Regions from separate parts of the Arthrobacter sp. D5-1 genome, predicted to be linked through region 2. Evidence: riboswitches for the same ligand, from Rfam matches in the RefSeq annotation. Region 2 holds a riboswitch; each other region holds the start of a gene.
The links. Region 2 has a riboswitch for thiamine pyrophosphate ahead of thiD (bifunctional hydroxymethylpyrimidine kinase/phosphomethylpyrimidine kinase). Riboswitches for the same ligand answer to the same signal wherever they lie in the genome.

Region 1 (4,530 bases), 1.5 Mb from region 2:
GCCACAATCGCGGTACTCCAGCCGCCGATCGCAGCGGCGATGATCAGCGGCCAGGCGCGCTGCCACAGAAGCCTGAACGTAAGCCCGGCCAACGGAAACAACGCCAGCTCCGCAACCAACGCCGTGGACGCCGATACCCAGTCGATGGACAGGGCCAGCACCAGGGAAATCAGAAAAACGGACACGAACTTTGCCAAGGGGTTGGCTCGGGTCAGCAGGGCACGATTCCCGCGGAGGTTCAGTGCATCCCTCATGCTGCACCAGCTTCCTGATGCGTGGCTTCACCGTGCTGTACCGGGCCGAGCCGCAGCTCCGTTCCGCCGAGCACTGCGCTGAATTCCTGGTCGTGGGTCACGGAGACCACAGCCGTTCCGGCGTCCAGCAACTCTGAAAGGAACGACGCCAACTCCGCCCACGTGTTGGCGTCCTGGCCGAACGTAGGTTCATCGAGCACCAGGACTTCGGGGTGCGCGGCAAGCACGGTGGCCACCGAGAGCCGCCGCTTCTCACCGCCGGAAAGGGTGTAGGGGTTGGCGTCCACCAAATGCGTCAGCCGCAGCCGCTCCAACAGTTCGTCCACCCGTTCTTCGCCGTGGCCTAAATGCCTGGGCCCAAACATGAGCTCGTCCAGGACCTTGCCTGTGACGAACTGGTGCTCCGGCTCCTGGAACACCGTCCCGATCCGTGAAATCAGCTGGTCTGCTTTCCACTTGAACGGGTCAATACCGGCCCCTTTGGAAAGCTCGACGGCGGCACTCACTGTACCGTCCACCGGCGCTAAAAGGCCGGCCAACGTGAGCGCGAACGTGGACTTTCCAGCTCCGTTGGCTCCAGTGATGGTCAGTGCTTGGCCGGCCCTGACCTGCGCGGTGATTCCCGTTTGAACCGGGACGGGCGGGATGGTCTTGAAGCCCTTGCGCCGCGGCTTTTCCCGGGAAACTGCGAGGTCCTGGGCCGCGAGGAGCAGTGGGGCGGTGTGGGGTTGGCTGCGTCGTTGGCGGGTGGCCGGTACGTACCCCGGCACCCAAACGCCGGCAGCCATCAACAGGGTGCGGGCCTCGGACAGGACCTTGTCCGGCGGGCCGTCCAAAAGGACCCCGCCCGTTGCCTGGCCCGTTCCCGCCGCCGCCAGGGCACCCGGCTGCAGGACCACGATCCTGTCCACCAAGTCCTTCCACACCGACACACGGTGCTCCACCACCACCAGCGTTGCGCCGGTCTTGTCCAGGCAACGCCGAACAGCATCCCGAACCTCCAGCACTCCGGCCGGATCCAGGTTGGCCGTGGGTTCGTCCAAGAGGATCAAGCCGGGACGCATCGCGAGAATCCCCGCCAGCGCAAGGCGCTGCTTCTGCCCCCCGGAGAGCGCCGCCGTCGGGTGGTCCAATGCCAATCCGCCGCCCGCGGCGGTACGCAACCCGACGTCGTCGAGCGCTTCATGGACGCGGGCCCAGATCTCCTCTCGCGGCACGGCAAGGTTCTCCGCACCGAAAGCGACGTCGTCACCAACCCGCGACAGGACCACCTGCGTCTCGGGGTCTTGCTGCATGAGACCGGCGCGGCCCCGCTGTTCCCGCGGAGCAACGCCGTCGATCAGCAGGGAACCTGACTCGTCCGAGTCGTCTTCCTCATCCCCCAGCACCCCCGCGAGGGCGTGCAGCAGTGTGGACTTGCCGGCGCCTGAAGGCCCCAGCAGCAACACCCGCTCGCCCGGTTCAATCCGGAGGTCAAGCCCATGAATGGCGGGAGCGGACCTGCCGGCATGCCGCCAACCCCAGCCCTCGGCGGAGATGGCGGCAGGCCTCACCGGGCTGCTGTTCTTGCTGCCGCTCTGCGTGGCGGGCATCAGCTGAAGACAGGCTCCGACGCGGCCTTGCGCGATGCGAAGGAGCTCAGGACGCCGGTTTTAGCCAAGCCGCGGGTGGCAACCCAGGACAGGGCGCCGGCGATGATGGCACCCGAGATGGTGGTGAAAGTGATGTACGCCAGTTTGTCCACTGCCTCGTAGGCGATGTTCCAGCCCCACGGGAGGAAGGAGTCGTTCAGGCCGCAGAAGAGGCCCGCACCGGCACCGGCGAGGAGGGCCGTGGGCAGGTTGAACTTCTTGTACCGGAAAGCGGCGAAGATGAGCTCTGCGCCCAGACCCTGCAGGACACCGGAAATCAGGACGGTGGTGCCGTATTGGGAACCCATGATCAGCTCACCGGTGGCCGCGACAGCTTCGCAGAACAACGCTGCGCCCGGTTTGCGGATAATGAGCATTCCCAGGACTGCGGGGATCATCCAGCCACCGGCGATCAGGCCGGTGAGCGGCGGATACGTCGCGTTCATGGGGATGGATACCAGCGCGGCGCCCTGGGACCAGGCCCAGAAGATCACGCCGCCTGCGATGGCGATCAATGCCGCCACAACGATGTCTACAACACGCCAGTTATAACTGGTCTTCTTCACGTTTACCGTGGTCATTTTCTGCCTCCTGAGGTTACAGGAGGGGAAAGTGCTCCCCGGATTTCCCATCGGCCTGCGCCGCCTGGATCCGGACACTCTGAGAAGCTCGACTCCCTTGCGCCGGTACTAACCGGATCAGGTTCGAGGGTCTGCGGCTGTCCGCACTCTCAGCGCCCTCGCGTCTCCTGCATCTCTGCAAGGTCCGACGGCGGCGCTCCCCTGTCGTTATCAAATCTGCCCTGATGGGCTGGTTCAGTTTACACCTGCCCGTGTTGTGGGCGATGGTCCGATGCCGGCCGGTGGTCACAATCGGGCGATCCGGGGGCCCGTGCGTGGGGTTGCGTGCGTTGCGGGGCCCGCTCTGCACCCCTCGCGCCGGTTTTGGCCTGTACATCCGGCCCCACAACGAGACCTGAGAGAATGATCCAGCAGACTCGACCGCGGCAAAGGGGCACTTTCATGACGGACCTACCCATTCAGGATCACCCTGCCGGCGAGGGCACCATATCCGAGCCCCGGCTTGCTGCCAGTGTCATCCTGCTCCGTGATGCCCCGGGCGGGATAGAGGCGTTCGTCCAGCACCGGGTCAGCACCATGGACTTCGCCGCCGGAATGGTGGTCTTCCCGGGCGGCCGGGTGGATGCTGCGGACGAGTCAGGCTGGGACTACCCAGCGGACCTGCTTCAACGCCACGCTGCCGCCTGGCGTTCGAGTTCCATCGCCACCGGCGCCACCTCAACGCAGGCCGAAACCAACGCAGGGACGGTCCTCACCGCCGCAATCCGCGAAGTCCAGGAGGAGTCCGGGCTCAGCATCAGTGCCGCGGATCTCCGCCCTTGGGCCAACTGGATCACGCCTACGGACATGCCGAAGCGCTTTGACACCTACTTCTACGTTGCCAGGCCTTCCCCGGGAGCCGAGCCGCAGCATCAAACCACGGAGGCCTGGCAATCGTTGTGGATGCCAGTAGACGGAATCCTGGAAGCGGAAGCGGCCGGGACCCTGAAGCTGATGCCGCCCACCTATTACCTGCTCAAGGAAATCGCTGAGTTTGATTCCGTGGATGCTGCCTGGTCGGCAGAGCACCCCGTTGTTCCCGTGCTGGCCCCTGTTGGGTCCTTGGCAGCGTTCCTGAAAGAGCGCGAAAGCCGACGCTGACTCTGGAGTCGGCCCACGGACGGCTAGGCTGGGGGCATGAACCTCTTCTTCAAGCTGATCGGTGCCGGAGTAAGCCTCGGAGCGGGCTTCGTAGGCACCAAACTCGTCAACAAAGGGTGGGAAAAGGCAACTGGCAACAAACCACCCCTGGGCAACGACGACATGGAAACGAGCTTGCGTTCAGCACTGACTTTTGCGCTGATCTCAGCCTTCGTCAGCACCTTGATTCAGGTGTTGGCCAGCCGTGGCACACAGCGTGCCATTGCACGTTTCGCCAAGTCACACGACATCGTCTAGCCCGCAACCACAGACAGCAACGCGGGGTCGCTTTGCCTCCACCTGATGGAATGAACCAGTGGACGCAAGGCGACTCCGCGTTTGTGTGACCGGGACTTTTAGCGGTCGTTGCGGGGTTCTTGCCCCGCAGCCGCCCGTTGCACAACAGCCTCGAGTTCGTCCTTGGTGAGCATCTCGCGGTGGCCATGCTTGGTGCGGTAGGCGGAGCGACCCACCATATGGGCGGACACAGGTGCCGTCAACAACTGGAAAATCCATGCCACCAGCAGAACCGGCCAAACCCACCACGTTCGCATCTGCAGGCCAATAGCAGCAAGCATGAGGAACAGTCCCAGCACTTGGGGCTTGGTGGCTGCGTGCATGCGGCTCATGAGATCCGGGAATCGCAGCAAACCGATGGCGGCACCCAAGGACATCAAGGCTCCCACCACCAGGAAAACTGCGGTGACAGCATCGATCACGACATCCACGCCGGTGGCATCAGGACTCATTGTTCTGTTCCCTCCGTTCAGCCACGAAACGTGCAACGGTCACTGATCCGATGAATCCGATCACCGCGAGGGCTACCAGCAGCATCAGGTTGTTGAGGTGCCTGTTCATCGCCATGTCGATCGCCAGTGCAGCACC
Region 2 (4,530 bases):
TAACCCAAGTGTTGGCGTAAGCACCGAAGATCAAGATTACGCTAGTTTGACCCTCGGCTGCAAATGAGGCCGGGTCCGGAGGCTACCACGTGACTTGCATCACCAGTTGTAACGGACTCTCCCGGCACCGTGCCCATACAGCCTACAGGGTTTGGGGCGATTAACGTGATTTGACCCGCGACGCGCTGGGGCGGTTTGAAACCCGGAGATAAAAAGCCCGGGCAGGAACGGTCAGGCGAACAGCCGGGGAGCGTCGAAGAATGCAGTTTCGTAGCGGCAGGACTGGGCAAAAGCCTCCACCATTGATACCCGCTCCCCCTCGGAAGCTGCCGCTGCAGCGGCGTCCGTGAAATTGATCGCATTCCTGGTGGCTGCAGCAAACTCTTCATCGGCGTAAGTCCTGAGCCAGTCCGCGTAGGGATGCGCCGCCGGGGATCCCGCCTCCACGAAAGATGCATGGAGCCGCTGGCCCACCTCTGCGTAGAGCCAGTAGCACGGCAGGATGGCCGCCAGCACCACGGAGTAGCTCCCGGTGGCCGAGGACGCCAGCAGGTGGTCCACGTAGGACTTAGTGACGGGTCCGGTCACCGAGGATGCCTCTCGGGTGCTGAGCCAGTTCCTGTGCAGTTCCGATTCGACCTCAAGGCACTGCTGTGACGCTTTGGCCCAGAACAGTTGCTCCTCCTCCGTGGGGGCAAGAGCGCCCGCACGCGCCAGGACCCTGGAATACCCGTTGAGGTAGAGGGCGTCCTGCGCGAGGTAGTAATTGAACGCAGCCTCCGGGAGGTCGCCCGATTGCAGGCCGTCAATAAAGCTGAGCTTGTAGATTGCCTCGAGCTCCGGAGCAGCTTCCTTCCACAGCGCCGCGGCGAATTGCCCCGGCCTCAGGACCTGATGGTGGTGGAAATGGTGGACCGGCCCGTTTCCCTGGCCTACGTCGAGGCTGTCCGAATGCAGCAGCGCCTGAAGCAACCACGGCTTGACTTCGCGCAGGGAAGCTTCCCAATCGCCGGTGCGGGCCTGGACCGTGGCCAGAGCCGACGACAACGAACAGCCCGTGCCGTGGCTGTTCTTCGTTTCCACGCGGGGTCCGGCTACCTCGATGACGTCCTGCCGCAGGAGGCCGCTGGTGTTAACCAGGGCATCCGGGCATTCCGCCCCTGCCAGGTGTCCGCCCTTCACCAGGACCGTGGTGCCGCACTCAGCAGCCAGTCGCTTGCCCTGGTTCAACGCCGAATCCCAGTCAGCAGCTTCAGGCTCCCCCAACAGCATGGCAAGCTCCGGGAGGTTCGGGGTAATAAGGTCCGCCAACGGCAGCAGAGCGCGCAGGGCCTGCTCGGCAGACCCCCGCAGGAGGCGGTCGCCGCTGGTGGCCACCATCACCGGGTCAAGGACCACGACGCCGGGACGCACCGACTCAAGCCAGCTGCGGACCTCATCGATCACCGCAGCGTCACCCAGCATGCCGATCTTGACGGCATCGATGGCGATGTCCGTGCTGATGGACTCCAACTGCTGTCGCAGGAACTCCACCGGAGGAACATGGACAGCACTGACGCCCAGCGTGTTTTGGGCCGTCAACGCGGTGATCGCCGCCATGCCGTAGCCGCCCTGCGCAGCAATGCTCTTCAGGTCAGCTTGGATACCGGCACCGCCGGAGGGGTCCGAGCCCGCGATACTCAGTACGCGGGGCGTTTCCCGGCCGCAAACAGCCAGAGGGTACACAGAAGAATACGACGATGACGTCATGGGGACATCCCTTCGCCGGTGCTAACCGGACAGGTTCAACGGGTCTGGATCTCAGCCGGCCCTATGCCCGGCACCCCGTGTCAATCCCCAGCGTAACCGGGAAGCAGCATGCCTCGGGAACTGCACTCCGCAGAAGACCGGTTATGACCGCTGTGAGCAGACAGCAAAGGCCCCGCAGTACCCGCCTGTGGCGGTTACTGCGGGGCCCTTGCAGATCAGGTCCTAGAGCTCCGAAGCGGGAACACCAACCCCAAGGATGATGGGTTCCTCGGACGCTGCCTTCTTGGCAGGCTCCGCCGGTGCTTTGGCCTGGTGTGCAGTTCCACGCGCTGCGGTAGCAGTTACCTCGTGGTGCTCAACGCTGGTCTCGTTGGCTGCACCCTGGGCGCGGCTCGCACTGCGGTTGCGGCGCCCCCGGCGGGACTTCGACGCCGAAGCAGCTTCAGGGTCCTCGTCCACGGGCCCCGCCACGGCGGCTGCAGGTGCAGCGGCTGCCTTGGAAGGAACCACGGTTTCGGGCTTCGCCTCGGGTGCTGCGCCAAGGTGGGAGAACGCTTCGGCCAGGAGATCCAGGCTCATGGCAGGCTTGGCGGCAGGCGGTTCCTCGTGGTGTTCCCCGAAAGGCAAGGCCACTTCTTCGCCGCCGAATCGCAGAACCGGTGTGGACCGTGTGTCACGAACCGATGCTTCCCGGTCTGATTCGGGGTCGGAGTGCTCTCCGGCCTCCGGCTGTGATGCGGCAGGCGCCTGGTGCTGGCCGGCCGCCCGTGCTTGCTCTTCTGCACGGTGAACTTCGTCATCGTGGAGGTGGGCAGCGTGGGCGGCAGCAGCGATCGTCGCCAGCGCAGCGCGGGTTGCCTCTGCCTTGGCCTGCTTGGCAGGATCCTGCGGCTCGGAAGCCGCGGGAGGTGCGGCAGGGGCGGAAGCAGTGCTGTGGACCTGCGCGGGAGCCTCGGCCACAGCCTGTCCCCCGCCCTTGCCACGGCGGCGCTTGCGTTCTGTTCGGGCTGTGGGTTGCTGCGCCTCAGTGTGGGGGCGGTGGTGCTCGGCAGCCACAACGTTGGCGCGACGGTGCTCCACCGGTTCATCGTGGGTGACCACGCCGCGGCCCGCACAGTGCTCGCACTGCTCACCGAAGACCTCAAGGAGGCCGGTACCCATGCGCTTGCGGGTCATCTGGACAAGGCCCAGTGACGTCACTTCAGCCACTTGGTGCTTGGTGCGGTCGCGGCCAAGGCACTCAACCATACGGCGGAGGACGAGGTCGCGGTTGGACTCAAGGACCATGTCGATGAAGTCGATGACAATGATGCCGCCGATGTCACGCAGGCGAAGCTGGCGAACTACTTCCTCAGCAGCTTCGAGGTTGTTCTTGGTGACGGTTTCTTCAAGGTTTCCACCGCTGCCGGTGAACTTACCGGTGTTGACGTCCACCACGGTCATGGCTTCGGTGCGGTCGATGACCAGCGAACCACCGGATGGGAGGAAGACCTTGCGTTCCAGTGCCTTGTGGATCTGCTCGTCAATGCGCCAGGCACCGAAGATGTCCTGGTCCTTGGTCCACTTCTCGAGGCGGCCCACAAGGTCGGGGGCAACGTAGGTTACGTAAGCCTCAATGGTGTCCCAGGCGTCGTCGCCGGAAACGATCAGTTTGGAGAAGTCTTCATTGAAGACGTCACGGACCACCTTGATGGTCAGGTCGGGTTCGCCGTAGAGCAGTTCCGGTGCCAGGACCTTGGTGGAGGAGGCCTGGCCTTCGATGCCTTCCCACTGGGCGCGCAGGCGGTTGATGTCATGCGTCAGTTCTTCTTCCGACGCACCTTCAGCAGCCGTGCGGACAATGACGCCGGCGTTTTCCGGCAAACGGTCCTTCAGGATGCGCTTGAGGCGGTTGCGTTCGACGTCGGGCAGCTTGCGTGAAATGCCGGTCATGGAACCACCGGGCACGTACACCAGGTAGCGGCCGGGCAGGGAGATCTGGCTTGTCAGGCGGGCACCCTTGTGGCCTACAGGGTCCTTGGTGACCTGGACCAGAACGGAATCGCCGGACTTCAGCGCATTCTCGATCCGGCGCGGCTGGCCCTCGAGGTTGACCGCGTCCCAGTTCACTTCACCGGCGTACAACACGGCGTTGCGGCCGCGTCCGATATCCACGAAGGCAGCTTCCATGGACGGCAGGACGTTCTGGACCTTGCCCAGGTAAACGTTGCCGATCAGGGAGTCCTGCTGGGTCTTGGAGACAAAATGCTCGGCAAGCACGCCATCTTCCAGGACGCCGATCTGAATTCTGTCGTCGCGCTGGCGGACAATCATCTGGCGGTCCACTGATTCGCGGCGGGCCAGGAATTCGGCCTCGGTGATGACCTGGCGGCGGCGTCCGGTCTCGCGGGATTCACGGCGGCGCTGCTTCTTGGCCTCAAGCCTGGTGGAGCCCTTGACGCTGGTCACGCGATTCGAGGGAGCAGTTTCCGTGATGGGGCGGGGAGCGCGGACGCGGGTGACTGTGTTGGGCGGATCGTCGTCCGAGCCGCCGGTCAGTTCAAGGTCCTGGTCGCCACGGCGGCGACGACGACGGCGACGCGAGGTCACCCCTTCGTCGGAGGCTTCAGCAGCGGGAGTTTCCTCATCGTCAGACTCGGCGCCCTCTCCGGCTTCACTTTCTTCGCGTTCGGTCCCGCGGCGGCCACGGCGGCCACGGCTACGGCGGCGGCGACGACTGCCGGCATCTTCCAGCTCATCCTCGGCACCGGTTTCAGCTTCTTCCTCAGAATCCTCTTCCTT
Region 3 (4,530 bases), 490 kb from region 2:
GTCGCACCTTCTGCCGGACAACTCGCCGCGGAACTCCTGGGCGCCATGGCCTACGGCGAGTTGTCGGCTTTCGGCCGGCTTTCGTTCGATTCCCGATACGCCCCCACACTCCATGACCGTTCAGTGCTGGCAAAAATTGCCGTCGGTGCGTACGGAAACTTCGCGCTGCTGAGCGATCGGCTCGCTGAAATGGGCCTTGATCCGGAGGAAGCCATGCTGCCGTTCCAGCGTTCCTTTGACCACTTCCATGAACGCACCAAGCCCGGGGACTGGTTCGAATCCGTGATGAAGGCATACGTCATCGACACCGTTTCCTCGGACTTCTACCGGGCTGTCGCCACTTTCCTCGATGGTACAACGCAGCAGTTCGTGGACCGGGTTGCCTCCCCCGACCAGGCAACCGAGGTACTTCGTGTCCTGCTGCGGCGGGCCTTGGCCGATGACCCACGACTGGCCTCACGGCTGGCGTTGTGGGGCCGGCGGCTGGTGGGGGAAGCGCTGACACAGGCGCAGAGGGTAGGGACTGAGCACCCACAGTTGGGGCCGGCACTAAAAAGTGGTGGCGATGCCCGCGCCGCAATTAAAAGACTGACAGGCGAGCTCGCCGGGCGTCATGCCCGCCGGATGACGGCGCTGGGCCTCACTGCCTAGCGGTATGACCGGGCTTATGCCTGAAAGGCTCCAACGGCCAGGCTCAGGCTGCGTCCAGCGCCTCCAGCAGCGACTTGGCTGCCGTCGTCGGATCCGAAGCCTCGGTGATGGCGCGGACCACGACGATCCGGGTGGCTCCTGCGGCCCGCACCTGCTCTACGTTGCTGAGATCGATCCCTCCGATGGCGAACCATGGCAGGTTCACGGCGCCGTCGGTGGTCTCGACTGCACGCTTGCTCGCTTCTGCGGCATATGTGACCAAGTCCAGTCCCACGGCTTCGCGGCCGGGTTTGGTGGGTGTCGCCCAGACGGGTCCTACACAGAAGTAGTCCAGGCCCCCCTGTCCCGGTGATGCCGCGATGGCGGCATTCACCTGCTCGGGGGAGTGGGTGGAAAGACCGATCGTGACGGACTCCGGAAGCAATGTCCGGGCCACCTTCAACGGGAGGTCCTTTTGCCCGATGTGGAACACCGGAGCCCCGGAAACACTGGCAACGTCGGCTCGATCGTTGACAGCCCACAGCCGTCCATGACGTTGCGCAACTCCGTGCAGGACCGCCAGCAACTCCAATTCCTCGGCAGCTTCGAGGGTCTTGTCGCGCAGCTGGATGATGTCCACACCGCCCTCGAACGCGGCGTCCACAAAGTCTTCAAAATCGCCTTGCCGTTTCCGCGCATCGGTGCACAGATACAAGCGGGCGGTGGCGAGGGCATCAGTCTGGGTCATGGAACCCAGAGTAGTTCCTCTAAACTGGGCACGTACTGCGGGAGCCGCGACGTTCGTCATATGACTGTCCGGCTGAGAGGGCTTAAGAGCCGACCGCTTGACCTGATCCGGCTAGTACCGGCGTAGGGAAGGAAACGCGCAATGGCAGTTCCCCGCCAAACCCCGCTCCAGGCCGACGTGGCCGTCATTGGCGGCGGCGTCATCGGGCTGGGCATCGCCCGCGAAGCGCGGCGACTTGGCCGCTCCGTGGTGGTGATCGACCCCGCACCGGCTTCGGGGGCTACGTTTGCTGCCGCCGGAATGCTTGCCCCCGTGAGCGAATTTCACTACCAGGAGGAAGATCTCCTGGAGTTGATGCTCGAATCGTCCAGGCTGTGGCCGTCTTTCGCGGCAAGCCTGCCCCGCGGAGGGGAAGACACCGGATACCGCACGACGCCGACACTTGCCGTGGGTGCCGATGCCGCGGACCGCAGGGCACTGGCAGACCTCCGTGCTGTACAGCTTGCTGCGGGCCTGGGGGTCGAGCCGTTGTCCCTGCGCGACGCCCGGGATCGCGAACCCCTCCTCAGCCCCCAAATTTCCAGTGCCTTCGACGTTCCCGCCGACCATCAGGTCGATCCCCGCAAGCTGGCGGCATGCCTGCTCTCGGGACTGGCACGCCACGCGGCCAGCGACTACACGTGGGTTTCGGGCGCCGACGATGGGTTTGCCGTGACTTCCACGGCGCGCCGCTTGCTCTGGGACGGAGGGCGGGTCTCAGGAGTGGAACTCGAGTCCGGCGCCGCTGTCCACTCCACCGAAACGGTGGTCGCCAACGGGCTGGGTGCGGCAGACCTGGAAGGGCTCCCCGACGGGCTTAACCTTTCCCTGCGGCCGGTATATGGCGACATCCTCAGGCTTCGGGTGCCTGAACACCTCCGGCCCCTGCTCACCTCCACCGTCCGTGGGATGGTCCGTGGAGTGCCCGTCTACATCGTGCCCCGGGACGACGGCACTGTAGTCATCGGGGCCACCCAGCGCGAGGACGGACTGTCGGCAGCGTCCAACGCGGTCTCAGCCGGGGGCGTCTACCAGTTATTGCGGGACGCCCAGGCCCTGGTCCCCGCAGTGGCGGAACTTGAGCTGCTCGAAGCAACGGCCCGGGCCCGCCCCGGCACTCCGGACAACGCACCGCTGCTTGGACGGGTCGTTGGCCCCCGGGGGGATGTTGATGGTCTGGTGATCGCCACAGGATTCTTCCGGCATGGTGTCCTCCTGACGCCCGCGGCCGCACGGATCGTGGGCGGGCTGATCAACGGCACGTCGGACCCCCGGTGGGCATCATTTTCCCCGGACCGCTTCGCGGCCACTTCATCCACAGCGCGGGCGCTTACGCCGGCACACGCTCCCAGCAAGGAAACAGCATGAACATCAAACTCAACGGATCCGATCACGCCGTGCCGGAGGATGCTTCAGTCAGCACCCTGGTCACGGCCGTCACCGGCCGCGCCCTGGACCACCGCGGACAGGCAGCCGACGGTGGCAAGCTGGGCGTCGCCGTCGCCCGCAATTCCGAGGTGGTGCCACGCAGCCAATGGTCCGCAACGGCGCTCGCCGACGGGGATGAACTCGAACTTGTTACCGCAGTCCAAGGAGGCTGACATCATGACGACAGCAAACACAGAGGTCATTACTGACGCCTTGGTGATCGACGGCGTCCACTTCGGATCCCGCCTGATCATGGGGACGGGAGGTGCCCCGAGCCTGGACGGTCTAGGCGCTGCGCTCCTGGCGTCCGGGACTGAGCTCACCACAGTAGCCATGAGGCGCTACTCACCCGCTGAAACAGGATCCCTCTTCCAACTCCTGGTGGACCACGGAATCCGGGTGCTGCCCAACACCGCCGGTTGCTTTACTGCCAGAGACGCCGTGATGACCGCTGAACTGGCACGCGAGGCACTGGAAACCGACTGGGTGAAGCTGGAAGTCATCGCCGATGAACACACGCTCCTTCCAGACGCAGTGGAACTCGTCGAGGCAACGGAACAGCTGGTGAATCGTGGATTCAAAGTCTTCGCCTATACCAACGATGATCCCGTCCTGGCACTGCGCCTCGAAAACCTGGGTGCCACCGCAGTGATGCCCCTGGGCTCGCCGATCGGAACCGGTCTGGGGATCCTGAACCCGCACAACATTGAACTCATCGTGTCCCGGGCCTCAGTACCCGTGGTGCTCGATGCCGGAATAGGAACCGCCTCCGATGCCGCCCTCGCCATGGAATTGGGCTGCGACGCCGTGCTTCTGGCCACCGCTGTCACCCGGGCGCAGAACCCGGTGCAAATGGGTGAGGCCTTCAAGCACGCCGTGATCGCCGGTAGGCTGGCCAAGCAGGCAGGACGGATTCCGAGGCGTGAGCACGCTTTGGCGTCGTCGGCCATGGAGGGCCGGGCAGAGTTTCTCTAAGTGTCCGCCGGGTCTCCGGGAGAAGGAGCAGCAGTGGCAGGGAACCATGACCATCTGACCCAGGCGGATGTCGACGATGCCCTCCGGGAGCTACGCCACTGGAAGTACCAGGGCGGCCTGGTAACCGTCTATAAAACTCCGACGGCGGCCGAAGCGCTGGCCCTCATTGCAGCGATCGGAGAAATCGCCGAACACCAAAACCACCATCCGGATCTGGAATGGCGCTACAACAGGGTCCACCTGCGGTACCTGTCCCACGACGCAGGCGGAAAAGTCACCCAACGCGACATCACCGCTGCGGCTTCCGTGAGTGAAGCCGCAGCGGCGCTGGGTGCAACCGCCCAGCCGGAGCGGTATCCGGAACCCTGAACCCGAACCATTGTGACAAGGCTTTAAGCGACAGTGACCGTCGCCCGAGGGCGGCGGTCACTGTCGTGTGTTCTTGTTGCTGCTAGAGCTTGAGCGCCTTGGTGAGCGCCGCAGTATCGTGCCGGGTGCGGGTCCGGCCCAGGAAGACCACCACCGCTGCGGCGGCGGCAGTTCCCAGGACGATCGGCAAGACCCAGGGAATCCAGGTTGCCCCGGGCTGGTAGCCCAGGCCGGCACTGATGAACGCAATCCAGCCCAGGGTGCCCACAGCCACCGAAACACCGGCCGGCAAAGCGATGCCGTACTTGCCGTGCCTCTTGTCGTTGGCCCACACGATGAAA

Region 1: linked by a shared signal. The riboswitch ahead of AYX22_RS19605 (ECF transporter S component) and the one ahead of thiD (bifunctional hydroxymethylpyrimidine kinase/phosphomethylpyrimidine kinase) in region 2 are both predicted to bind thiamine pyrophosphate.
Region 3: linked by a shared signal. The riboswitch ahead of thiO (glycine oxidase ThiO) and the one ahead of thiD (bifunctional hydroxymethylpyrimidine kinase/phosphomethylpyrimidine kinase) in region 2 are both predicted to bind thiamine pyrophosphate.

The regions. Positions count from the first base shown of each region.
Region 1 is NZ_CP014571.1:4,248,047-4,252,576, forward strand. It holds gene AYX22_RS19595 (energy-coupling factor transporter transmembrane component T) at 1-254, opposite strand, end outside; gene AYX22_RS19600 (ABC transporter ATP-binding protein) at 251-1,846, opposite strand; gene AYX22_RS19605 (ECF transporter S component) at 1,846-2,466, opposite strand; TPP riboswitch at 2,543-2,679, opposite strand; gene AYX22_RS19610 (NUDIX domain-containing protein) at 2,908-3,606, shown strand; gene AYX22_RS19615 (DUF4235 domain-containing protein) at 3,643-3,903, shown strand; gene mnhG (monovalent cation/H(+) antiporter subunit G) at 4,002-4,394, opposite strand; gene AYX22_RS19625 (monovalent cation/H+ antiporter complex subunit F) at 4,384-4,530, opposite strand, start outside.
Region 2 is NZ_CP014571.1:2,720,019-2,724,548, forward strand. It holds gene thiD (bifunctional hydroxymethylpyrimidine kinase/phosphomethylpyrimidine kinase) at 232-1,749, opposite strand; TPP riboswitch at 1,740-1,837, opposite strand; gene AYX22_RS12380 (Rne/Rng family ribonuclease) at 1,972-4,530, opposite strand, start outside.
Region 3 is NZ_CP014571.1:3,210,528-3,215,057, reverse strand. It holds gene AYX22_RS14720 (ferritin-like fold-containing protein) at 1-651, shown strand, start outside; gene thiE (thiamine phosphate synthase) at 695-1,378, opposite strand; TPP riboswitch at 1,406-1,524, shown strand; gene thiO (glycine oxidase ThiO) at 1,520-2,785, shown strand; gene thiS (sulfur carrier protein ThiS) at 2,782-3,018, shown strand; gene AYX22_RS14700 (thiazole synthase) at 3,023-3,820, shown strand; gene AYX22_RS14695 (4a-hydroxytetrahydrobiopterin dehydratase) at 3,854-4,189, shown strand; gene AYX22_RS14690 (hypothetical protein) at 4,272-4,530, opposite strand, start outside.